2 regions of the Streptomyces sp. NPDC058741 genome follow, and region 2 is predicted to be linked to the other one. Evidence: riboswitches for the same ligand, from Rfam matches in the RefSeq annotation. Region 2 holds a riboswitch; the other holds the start of a gene.
What was found. A riboswitch is a leader RNA that binds a small molecule or an ion and turns the genes downstream of it on or off. The one in region 2 is predicted to bind cobalamin.
Positions count from the first base shown of each region.

Region 1: another riboswitch for cobalamin. It lies ahead of ACFW6P_RS17440 (energy-coupling factor ABC transporter permease); the one in region 2 lies ahead of ACFW6P_RS10430 ((2Fe-2S) ferredoxin domain-containing protein).

Region 1 is NZ_JBHYQH010000019.1:30,219-36,040, forward strand. It holds gene ACFW6P_RS17415 (SDR family oxidoreductase) at 1-85, shown strand, start outside; partial or broken gene ACFW6P_RS17420 (SAM-dependent methyltransferase) at 144-451, opposite strand; gene ACFW6P_RS17425 (VOC family protein) at 630-1,427, shown strand; partial or broken gene ACFW6P_RS17430 (MFS transporter) at 1,737-2,021, shown strand; gene ACFW6P_RS17435 (protein kinase) at 2,221-3,621, shown strand; cobalamin riboswitch at 3,700-3,886, shown strand; partial or broken gene ACFW6P_RS17440 (energy-coupling factor ABC transporter permease) at 3,916-4,611, shown strand; gene ACFW6P_RS17445 (energy-coupling factor ABC transporter substrate-binding protein) at 4,746-5,105, shown strand; gene cbiQ (cobalt ECF transporter T component CbiQ) at 5,112-5,822, shown strand, end outside.
Region 2 is NZ_JBHYQH010000009.1:143,135-148,956, reverse strand. It holds gene ACFW6P_RS10435 (IucA/IucC family protein) at 1-1,437, shown strand, start outside; cobalamin riboswitch at 1,424-1,609, shown strand; gene ACFW6P_RS10430 ((2Fe-2S) ferredoxin domain-containing protein) at 1,654-2,031, shown strand; gene ACFW6P_RS10425 (HipA family kinase) at 2,159-3,073, shown strand; partial or broken gene ACFW6P_RS10420 (SelT/SelW/SelH family protein) at 3,070-3,337, shown strand; gene aceB (malate synthase A) at 3,362-4,987, opposite strand; gene ACFW6P_RS10410 (NTP transferase domain-containing protein) at 5,195-5,809, opposite strand.

The DNA.
Region 1 (5,822 bases), on a different contig from region 2:
CGCGGCGGTCTTCCTGACGGGCCCGGCGTCGGCCTGCATCACCGGGCAGTGGCTCCTCATCGACGGCGGCCTGTCCGTCCACTGACGCCGCTCCCCCGCGGCGTGTGTTCAGACGCGTTCCCCGGCGGCGCCTTCGCCGGCCGCCGCCCGGCACCACCTCTCCGCCACACGAACACCTCGGTGCCCGGCCCGATCTCGCAGAAGTGGCCCCAGGGTGAGGCGTCGCGCAGCAGGGCCCGGAGGTCCACCTCGGCGTCGGCCCGGCGGCTCCCGAACAGGTGGGGCGCGGAGAACGACATCGAGAACGTCCAGGCGACGACGTCGTCGGCACTCCGCGCGGCAGCACCTGCCCGCCGGGCACGACGAGCCGCAGCGGCCCGGTGAACCCGGCCCGCGCGAACACCACGGCCTCCCCGCCCGGCGTCCCCCGCGGCAGCACCCCGCTGCCGGCCGTTCACCACACCCGGGCAGCCCCTCACCCGGACGCGGCCACCCGGGCGGGCGGCGGTGCCGACAACGCCACGGTGCGGGTGCCGGAGCCGACGGCACGGACGGGTCACGCCGAGGGGCGAGCGCCGGTGCCCGGTGCCACGCTGAGCGCAGGATCTGCGGAGAGGAACTGCATCGCCATGATCACCACCGAGTACGCCCCCGGCTCCCCCTGCTGGCTCGACCTCGGCACTCCGGACGTCCGGGCCGCCGCGGCCTTCTACGGCGCCGTGCTCGGCTGGGAGTACGAGCCCATGGGCGAGAGCGATGACTTCGAGGGCGGGATGTTCCAGAAGGACGGCAAGATCGTCGCGGGTCTCGGCAAGCTCACCGAGGAAGGCGCCCGCCCCGCCTGGATGCTCTACTTCGGCGTCACCGACGCGGACACCACGACCCGAGCCGTGCAGCAGGCGGGCGGCTCGGTCCGCGTCCCCCCGACGGACCTCGACGGCTGGGCGCGGATGGCGCAGTACAGCGACCCGCTGGGCGGCCAGTTCGCCGTCTGGCAGCCGGGCAGGAGCAAGGGCCTCGACCTGGTGGACGAGCCGGGCTCGCTGTCCTGGACGGAGCTGTTCACGACGGACGCCGCCGCCGCACGGCGGTTCTACGGCGATCTCTTCGACTGGCGGTTCAGCGACATGCCACTGCCGGGCGACTCCGGCACGTACACGCTCATCACCCCGGCCGGACTGCCCGAGGAGCGCATGCACGGCGGTGTCATGGAACTCGCCGAGGAGGATCTCGCGCTGAACCACGGACGGCCCTACTGGCACCCGGTGTTCGCCGTGGACGACTGCGACGCGGCGGTGGCCAGGGTCCGGGAGAACGGCGGCGGTGTGCAGATGGGGCCCGAGGACGCCGAGGGCGTGGGCCGGATGGCGATCTGCCTCGACCCGGCGAACGCGGACTTCGTGGTGCTGCAGCCGTCCGAGAGCTGACCCCGGGGCGCCCGGCGCCGACTCGCTCTCTCCGTGATCGGGGCGGCCCTTGACCGGTCAAGCCCACACTTGCCCGCGATGCGCATGCGCGACCACATCATCAGGGACACCACGCCCGCTCACGTCGACGGGGCCCGGGCGGTGATGCTCGACGCGGTGTACCGCGACTTCGGGGCGGGATACGTGCCCCGCGCTGGCACGCCGGCTTCATCGACCCGGTGTCGTTCCACCTCGCGCCCGCACGGCACACCCTGCTGGTCGCCGTGGACGAGCGGGACGGGACGGTGGCGGCCACGGTCGCGCTGACACCCGGCCGCGGGCTTCGTCGTACTGCTGACCGTGGGGCAGACGCTCGTCGTGCCCGCGGCCCGGGCGTGGGTGCCCGACCTCGCCGAGGAGCACCGGATCGGGCTGTCCACGGGTGCGCTGTCCTCGGTCTCCGGTCTGATCGTCCTCGCGGGCAGCGCGGCCACCGGTTCCCTGCTCGACCGGGGGCTGCCGACGGCCGTGCCGTGGCTGGTCCTGGCGGCGGTACCGGCGCTGGCGGTGGTGCTGCTGGCGCGCCGGGAACAGGGCCCGGCCGCGCCGGTCTGAGCCCCCGTCGGGCCGCGAGAGCCGGGGCGTCCTCCGGCGTGCGGGGCCCGCGCTCCGGGATGTCCGGGACCGTTCCGTCCGGGGACATGGCTCGGGAGCGGAGCGGTCATGTGGCGCCAGTATCCTGGGTCGGCTGCGGCATCCCCACCAATCCCCGTGTGGACACGAGGACTTCGGGCTGCGGCGACTTCCCCTGAGCATGAGACGAGGACGTGTGCTGCTAGCGGGCCGCTACCGGCTGGATGTGGAGATCGGGCGCGGTGGAATGGGAGAGGTGTGGCGTGCGTACGACGAGACGCTCGCCCGAGCGGTGGCGGTCAAGCTGCTGCTGCCCCAGGACACCGACGCCACGGCGGCCTCCCGCTTCCGTCTGGAAGCCCAGACCGCCGGAAGTCTCAACCACCCGAACGTCGTCGGTGTGCTGGACTTCGGCGAGTACGACAACCGGCTGTACCTGGTGATGGAGCTGGTCGAGGGCGACAGCCTCGCCCGGGTGCTGTCCACGTCGGGGGCGCTGCCCGCGGAGCGGGTGGCGGTGCTGGCCGCCCAGGCGGCGGCGGGGCTGGCCGCCGCGCACGCGCGGGGCATCGTCCACCGTGATGTGAAACCGGCCAACCTCCTGATGGACGCCCACGGCACCCTGAAGATCGGCGACTTCGGCATCGCGCGCTTCCTCGACGACCCCTCAGCGGCGCTCACCGCGACCGGGCAGATCGTGGGCACCGGCCTCTACCTCGCACCGGAACGCGCCCTGGGCAAGCCCGCGGGCCCGGCCTCCGACATGTACTCGCTGGGGTGCGTGCTCTACCAACTGCTCAGCGGCAGGGCCCCTTTCGAGGCGGACAGCGCCGTGGCGCTCCTCCACCAGCACCTCGACTCCGCCCCCGTACCGCCCCGCGAGCTCGGTGTCGCCCAGCTGCCGCCGGCCTTCGAGAACTACCTGCTCGGGCTGCTCGCGAAACAGCCCGAGGACCGGCCCTCCGCGCAGCAGGCGGCCGAGTGGTTCGCGAGCGGTGCCTGGCGGGGGCTCCCCGAGCCGCTGCCGGAGGCCACGGCCCCGGTACGGCCCGCCGGGGCGGGCGTGTTCGCCGCGGGCGAGACGAGCAGCCCGGCCACGTACGCGCTGCCCACCGGGCCGCGCGCGGTGCGGGGCGGGCGGGGGCAGCGCTCCGCACCGCGCGGCGGACCCGCCGGCCGGCCCCGGGTGGCCGCCATGGCCGCCGCGGCGGCGCTCTTCCTCGCCGCGATGTTCCTCGGCATGCAGTGGTTCTCGCCGGACGGCACCTCGACCGAGGGCACGGAACCCGACCCGTCGCCGTCGGCGAGCGGCCCGGCCTCACCGTCGGCCGCGCAGGACGCCGAGTCGGGCGGGCCCCTCACGTCGGATCCCGGGAACGCCGGGGCGCCGGCCGCCGGCACAGTGGCCGATGTCACCCCCTCCCCCACCGCACCGCCCCCCGCCGCACCGGCGTCCGGCCCGGGGAGCCCGCGACAGGAGACGGCCGGCCTCCCCCGGGATCAGGCGGAGACACCGCAACCGCCTCAGGACCAGCAGTCCGTGGACGGCGGCGACCGCGAGGACGAGGAGGGCGACGACTGAGCAGGCTTGCGCCGGTGTGCCGGCGGACGCCCCCTGACGCGCCCCCCGGGGCGGCTTGTCATCGCGCTCACCCCGGCCTTATTGTCACCAGGCCTTGGTGAACGGGAAATCCGGTGTGATGCCGGTGCGGCCCTCGCCACTGTGAATCGGGAAGTCCGGCTCCGGCCCTCGCGGGCAGCCACTGGGTCCTCACGGACCCGGGAAGGCGGAGTTCGGGCGGTGGTACCCGTCAGCCAGGAGACCGGCCAAGGCGCGTCAACCATCCACGAGGTGCTGGAGAGGGTCTGCTGAGCCATGCACATTGCCGAGGGTTTTCTGCCTCCGGTGCACGCGGTCGCCTGGAGCGTCGCGTCGGCGCCGTTCGTCGTCCACGGGGTCCGGTCACTCACCCGAGAAGTGCGCGAGCACCCCGAGAGCACCCTGCTCCTCGGTGCCTCCGGCGCCTTCACGTTCGTCCTGTCGGCGCTGAAACTGCCGTCCGTCACCGGCAGTTGCTCCCACCCCACCGGAACCGGCCTGGGGGCGATCCTCTTCCGCCCTCCGGTCATGGCGGTGCTCGGCACCATCACCCTGCTCTTCCAGGCCCTGCTGCTCGCGCACGGCGGGCTCACCACGCTCGGCGCCAACGTCTTCTCCATGGCGATCGTCGGGCCCTGGGCCGGGTACGCCGTCTACAAGGTGCTGCGGCGCTACGGCGTGCCGCTGATGGCAACCGTGTTCTGCGGGGCGTTCGTCGCCGACCTGTCCACCTACTGCGTCACGAGTGTGCAGCTGGCGCTCGCCTTCCCCGACCCGGGCAGCGGGTTCTGGGGGGCGCTCGGCAAGTTCGGGTCCATCTTCGCCGTCACCCAGATCCCGCTCGCGGTGAGCGAGGGCCTGCTGACGGTGCTGGTGATGCGGCTGCTGGTGCAGTCCAGCAAGGGCGAACTGACCCGGCTGGGCGTCCTCGTCGCCGGGAAGCGGACCGAGGCCGGGACCGGGGCCGGGGCGGGAACAGGGGCCGAGACCGGGACCGGGACCGGAACCGGGACCCGAAGCGGGACCGGAACCGGGGCCGGGACCGGGACCGGGACCCGAAGCGGGACCGGGACCGAGACCGGAACCGGGACCGAGGCGGTGGCCCGGTGAAGCGGAACACGAAGATCAACCTGGCGCTGCTGCTCGTCGTGGCCGCGCTCGCCGTACTGCCGCTGGCCCTCGGCCTCGGCGACCACAAGAAGGAACCGTTCACGGGCGCCGACGGCGAGGCGGAGACGGCGATCACCGAGCTGAAGCCGGACTACGAGCCGTGGTTCTCGCCGCTGTACGAGCCGCCGTCCGGTGAGATCGAGTCGGCCCTGTTCTCCCTGCAGGCGGCCCTCGGCACCGGCGTCCTCGCCTACTACTTCGGGCTGCGCCGGGGACGGCGGCAGGGCGAGCGGCGGGTGCTGGAGCGGCAGACCGGGAGCGGCCCCGCCGGCGAGTCCACCGGCGCGCGGGACTGAGGCCGCGTGCTGCCGATCGACGCGGCGGCGCACCGCAGCCGCTGGCGCCGCCGCCATCCCGTGGACAAGGCCGTGCTCGGACTCGGCCTCACCGTCCTGGCGGTCTCGCTGCCGCCCTGGCCGGGCGCGGCCCTGGTGCTGCTGACGGCCCTGGCCCTGCTGCTGGGGCCCGCCGGGGTGCCCGGACGGCGGCTGTGGCGCGCCTACCGAGTGCCGCTGGGCTTCTGTGTGACCGGCGCGGTCACGCTGCTCGTCCAGGTCGGCGGGGAGCGGGGCTTCGTCTCCCTGGCCGCCGACGGGCCGTACCGGGCAGGGGAGTTGCTGCTGCGCACCTCGGCGGCCTCCCTCGGCGTGCTGCTGTTCGCCTTCACCACGCCCCTGTCCGACCTGCTCCCGCGCCTGGTCCGGGCCGGGGTGCCCGCACCGGTCGTCGACGTGGCGCTCGTGACGTACCGGATGAGCTTCCTGCTGCTGGACTCCCTGCGCCGCATCCGGGAGGCCCAGGCCGCCCGGCTCGGACACACCAGCCGGGCCGCGGAGTGGCGTTCCCTGGCCGGTCTCGGCGCCACCGCGTTCGTCCGGGCCTTCGACCGGGCGGCCCGGCTGCAGTCGGGGCTCGCCGGGCGCGGCTACGACGGCACCCTGCGCGTCCTGGTGCCCGAGGCCCGGGTCTCCGCCCGTTTCACCGCTGCCAGCGGCTCGCTGCTCGTGGCGCTG
Region 2 (5,822 bases):
GCCTACGCCGCCGTGCCGCTGCTGAACTGCCTGCTGCGGGAGGTCGCCCGGCCGGTACGGCAGGCGGGCGAGCACCGGGTGCACCACCTGCCCGGCACGGACCGCCTGCTCCGCGTCCGCGGCACCCGGCGGCCCGCCGACCCGGAGGTCCGGGTGCCGGGCGGCTGGCGGCGGCTCGGCCACACCGGACTGGTCGCACTCGTCGCCGAGGAGCTGCGCCGGCACACCGGGCTGTCCAACCACGAACTGCCCGCCGAGATGATCGACAGCAGGGAGGCCGTCGCCGCGCTGCTCGCCCACCGTGCCACCCCGCCCGACGACCTCTACCTGCGCTCCGAGCAGTGCCTGCTCACCGGCCACCCCCACCACCCGGCCCCCAAGGCCCGCGGCAGCGGCCCCGCGGCGGACTGGCTGCCCTACGCGCCCGAGGCCCACGCCCGCTTCCCGCTGACCCTGCTCGGGCTGCGCGAGGACACCGTCGTCGAGGAGGGCGACACCTCCGCGCTCGACGCCCTCGGCACGGCCCCGGCCGGCTACCGGCTGCTGCCGGCCCACCCCTGGCAACTGGAACTGGCCGCGGGGGAGCTGGAGGCCGCCTTCGCGGACGGCCGGCTCGTCCGGCTCGGCACCACTGCCTTCGACACCTGGCCGACGGCGGCGATCCGTACGCTCCACACGCCCGAGCGGGACCTCTTCCTCAAGTTCAGCCTGGACGTGCGCATCACCAACGACATCCGCCGGCTGTGGCGCCGCGACCTGCTCTCCCTGCGCCGGACGGACGCCGCCGTGCGCGCCGCGCTCGGGACGTTCGACGGACCCCCGGCCTGGCTGAGCGACCGCGGCTACCGCACCGCCGGTTTCGCCTTCGAGGCCCTGGCCGTCCTCGTCCGCGACGGCTTCGGAGGCGTCCTGCTGCCCGGCGCGACCCCGTTGCTGGCCGCCGGCCTCGTCGAGGGCTTCGACGGCAACCCGCTCGACCGCGTCAGGGACCCGGACGCCTGGTGGCGGGCCTACCTCGCCCGGGCGGTGCCCCCGGCGCTGAGGGCCTTCGGGCAGGGCGTCGTCATCGAGGCCCATCTGCAGAACACCCTGGTCGCCGTGGACGCCGGCGGCATGCCCGTGCAGGTGCTGTACCGGGACGCCGAGGGCGTGAAACTGCTGCCGGACGTCACGCGGGCGGCCGGCTGGGAGCGGCTGGTGTACTGCCTGGTCGTCAACCACCTCACCGAGATCGCCGGCACCCTCGCCGAACGGCACGCCGGGTTCGACCCCTGGCCCGCCGTCCGGCGCGCACTCGCCCGCCACGACCTCCCGGAGATCGGCGCGCTGCTCGCCTCACCCACCCTGCCCGCCAAGACGAACCTGCTGCTGCGCTGGACGGGCGCGGACGGCGCCGACGCCCGCTATCTGCCGCTGCCGAATCCACTCATGGAATGATGCTCGCCGAACAAGGCGACGGCGGAACGAGGAAGCCGGTGTGAACCCGGCGCGGTCCCGCCACTGTGATCGGCGAGCCGGTCCCGAACAGGCCACTGCCCGCGCCCGGGTGGGAAGGCCGGGAGCGGTGTCGACCCGAGAGCCAGGAGACTCACGCGGTCGCCTCCTCGACGAACCACCGGGGCGGATCTCCCCGGGGAGAGGGAAGGTGCGGCCATGTCCGCAACACCGTCCGGAGCGCTTCCGTGCCGTGTCGTCGTCTGCCGGGACTGCTGCTGCGGCAGCCCCAAGGTCACCGGCGTCGACCACGCCGCCCAGGCCGAACGGCTGCGCACCGCGGCGCCGGTGCGGATCTCCGGCTGCCTGGACGTCTGCGACCAGGCGAACGTCATCGTCGTCCAGCCGTCGGCGGCGGGCCGGGCCGCCGGTGCCCGGCCGGTCTGGCTCGGGCTGGTCAACGACCGGGACGCGACCGAGGACGTCGTCTCCTGGGTCCGGGCGGGAGGCCCCGGTGTGGCGCCCCTGCCGGAGATCCTCGGGCTGTACGTCCTCCCTCCCCTCGCGCGGCGCCGCGCGAGGCGGCCGGGCCGATGACGAGGGCGGGCCGGGAGCGCTCGGGCGGTCGCCGCCCGCGCCGGGCCGTCCTGGTTTGTATGCTCGGGCAGTATGCACTGGAGTCGGCGGTGAGAGGCCGGGTACACGGTTTGCGGGGCCCTGGGACATGCTGAGAGAGGTCACCGCGACCCGCTACGTCGAGCCGCTGCGTTCGGGCGGCTCCGTCCCCGGCGTCGTCGAGGCCGACGACCTCGGCACGTACGTGGTGAAGTTCACCGGGTCCGCGCAGGGCCGCAAGGCACTCGTCGCCGAGGTGATCGTGGGCGAACTGGCCCGAGCCCTCGGACTGCGCTTCCCCGAGCTGGTGCTGGTGCACTTCGACCCGGCGATCGCGGAGCACGAGCCGCACCAGGAGGTACGGGGCCTGCATGCGGCCAGCGCGGGCGTCAACCTCGGCATGGACTTCCTGCCGGGCGCCCGGGACCTCACCCCGGAGATCGCCCGGGTCTTCCCCGTCGATCCGCTGGAGGCCGGCCGGATCGTCTGGCTCGACGCCCTCACAGTGAACGTCGACCGCACCGTCCACAGCTCCAACCTGATGGTCTGGCCCACGCTGGGCGTCGCCCGCCCGCACCTGTGGCTGATCGACCACGGCGCCGCCCTCGTCTTCCACCACCGCTGGGACGGCAGCGACCCCGCCAAGGCGTACGACCTGCGGCACCACGCCCTCGGCCACCACGCGCCCGACGTGCGGTCGGCCGACGCGGAGTTCGCGCCCAGGGTGACCGAGGAACTGCTGCGCGCGATCCTCGCCGAGGTCCCGGACGCCTGGCTGGCGGACGACCCGGCCTTCGCCGGCCCGCGGGAGGCACGGGAGGCGTACGTGACGTACCTCGACGCGCGCGTGCGGGCCTCCGCGTCCTGGCTGCCCACCGGCTTCCCCAGCAGGGAGGAGCTCGCGGCCGAGGACGCCCTGCGCACGGCGAGGAACCAGCAGGGACGCCCCGCGTGGCTCCGGCAGGTCCCCGACCTGCACGGCGAGCCCGCGGCCGAGCAGGACTGGTCGGTGCACCTCGGGTGAGTGGCCGCGTCGAGATCGGGTACTGCACGCCGATGCCGCTGGCTGCCCCGCGCTGCCTGGCCGGCGCGGGAGCCGCTCACGACCTTCGAGGCCGAGCTGACGGAGCCGGCCCTGAAGCCGGACACCGGCGGCGTGTTCGTCGTCCGTGTCGGCGACGAGGTCGTCTGGGACCGGCGCGAGCAGGGCTTCCCCGATCCGACGGCCATGAAGGCCGTACGCGGCCGAGTGGCCCCGGGGAAGACCCTGGGCCGCTCGGAGCGGTAGCGGCCTGCCCGCCGCGTCGGGCCGTCAGCCCTTGAGCTGCTCGTACGCCGGCAGCGTCAGGAAGTCGGCGTAGTCCTCGTCGAGGGAGACCTTCAGCAGCAGGTCGTGCGCCTGCTGCCAGTGGCCCGCCGCGAAGGCGTCGTCGCCGATCTCGGCGCGGATGTTCGCGAGTTCCTCGGCGGCGACCCGGCGGGCCAGCTCGGCGGTGACGCGCTCGCCGTTGTCGAGGACGACGCCCGCGTTGATCCACTGCCAGATCTGGGAGCGGGAGATCTCGGCGGTGGCGGCGTCCTCCATCAGGTTGAAGATGGCGACGGCGCCCAGGCCGCGCAGCCAGGCCTCGATGTAACGGATGCCGACCTGGACGGCGTTGACCAGGCCCGCGTACGTCGGCTTGGCGTCGAGCGAGTCGACGGCGATGAGGTCGGCTGCCTTGACGTCGACGTCCTCGCGCAGCCGGTCCTTCTGGTTCGGCTTGTCGCCGAGGACCTTGTCGAAGGACTCCATGGCGATCGGCACCAGGTCGGGGTGGGCGACCCAGGAACCGTCGAAGCCGTCGTTGGCCTCGCGGTCCTTGTCGGCGCGGACCTTCTCGAAGGCGACCGTGTTGACCTCGGCGTCCCGGCGGGACGGGATGAAGGCCGCCATGCCGCCGATGGCGTGCGCGCGGCGCTTGTGGCAGGTGCGGACGAGGAGTTCGGTATAGGCGCGCATGAACGGCGCCGTCATCGTCACGGCGTTGCGGTCCGGCAGCACGAACTTCGCGCCGCCGTCGCGGAAGTTCTTGACGATGGAGAACAGGTAGTCCCAGCGGCCCGCGTTCAGCCCGGAGGCGTGGTCGCGCAGCTCGTAGAGGATCTCGTCCATCTCGTAGGCGGCCGTGATCGTCTCGATGAGGACGGTGGCGCGGACGGTGCCCTGCGGGATGCCGCAGTACTCCTGCGCGAAGACGAACACCTCGTTCCAGAGGCGGGCCTCCAGGTGCGACTCGGTCTTGGGCAGGTAGAAGTACGGGCCCTTGCCCAGGTCCAGCAGGCGCTGGGCGTTGTGGAAGAAGTACAGGCCGAAGTCGACGAGCGCGCCGGGCACCCGGGCGCCGTCCGCGTCGACGAGGTGACGCTCGTTCAGGTGCCAGCCGCGCGGGCGCATGACGACCGTGGCGAGCTCCTCGTCCGCCTTCAGGGCGTAGGACTTGCCGGAGGACGGGTCCGTGAAGTCGATGGACCGGGTGTAGGCGTCGATCAGGTTGAGCTGGCCGAGGACCACGTTCTCCCAGGTGGGTGCGGAGGCGTCCTCGAAGTCCGCGAGCCACACCCGGGCGCCCGAGTTGAGCGCGTTGATCGTCATCTTGCGGTCGGTCGGACCGGTGATCTCGACCCGGCGGTCGTTCAGGGCGTCCGGAGCCGGGGCGACCTTCCAGGAGTCGTCGGCGCGGATCGCGGCGGTCTCCGGGAGGAAGTCGAGGGTGCAGGTGCGGGCGATCTCGGCGCGGCGCTCGGCGCGGCGGGCGAGGAGTTCGTCACGGCGGGGGGTGAACCGCCGGTGCAGCTCGGCCACGAAGGCGAGTGCCGCTTCGGTGAGGACCTCCTCCTGCCGGGGCAGGGGCTCGGCGTCGACGATGGCCAGCGGGGACGGCGCTGGAGCGGACATGAACGGTCACTTCCTTCAGCGAGCTGTGAAGACGAACCGGCGTGCATGGCACCGGGTGCCAGTCTTCCCGGACACGGCGTGCGGCGCCCGCGGAACAGGGGGCGCTTCTGATCAGTGGATACTAGTTTCCTCATGGTGGAAGTTCAATCGTTTGTTGATGTCGCGATTCTCCGGGTCGAGGCAAGGTGGCGCCGGGTGCCACGGCGTTCACTCGAGGTGGGACAGGTCCGCCTCGGTGTCGATGTCGAAGGGCCGGGCCACGTCGCCGCACTCGACGAGCGAGAGCAGCGGCGCGTGCTCCTCCAGATAGGCGCGTGCCCCCCGGTCCCCGGTCGCAGTCGCGGCGATGCCGGCCCAGTGGGCGGCTCCGAACAGCACCGGGTGGCCGCGCACCCCGCCGTAGGCGGCCGACGCGAGGGACTCCTCGTTCTCGTAGGCCCCGAGGACCCGGGCCACCGCCTCCGGGCCGATGCCGGGCTGGTCGACGAGCGAGACCAGGGCGGCACGGGCGCCCGTGCCGGCGAGCGAATCAAGCCCCGTCCGCAGGGACGTGCCCATGCCCCGCTCCCAGCCGGGGTTGTCGACGAGCACGCAGTCCGGGAGTGAGGCGCGGGCGCGTACCTCTTCGGACCGTGCCCCCAGGACCACGTGGATCCGGGCGCAGCCGCCCTCGCGCAGCACCCGCACCGCGTGCTCCACGAGGGGCCGGCCCCGGTGGGTGAGCAGGGCCTTGGGCCGGCCGCCCAGCCGCCGCCCCCCGCCCGCGGCCAGCAGCAGCCCCGCGACCTCGTGGGCCTCGCTCGTCGTCTTTCTGGTCGTCATGAACCCTGCATAC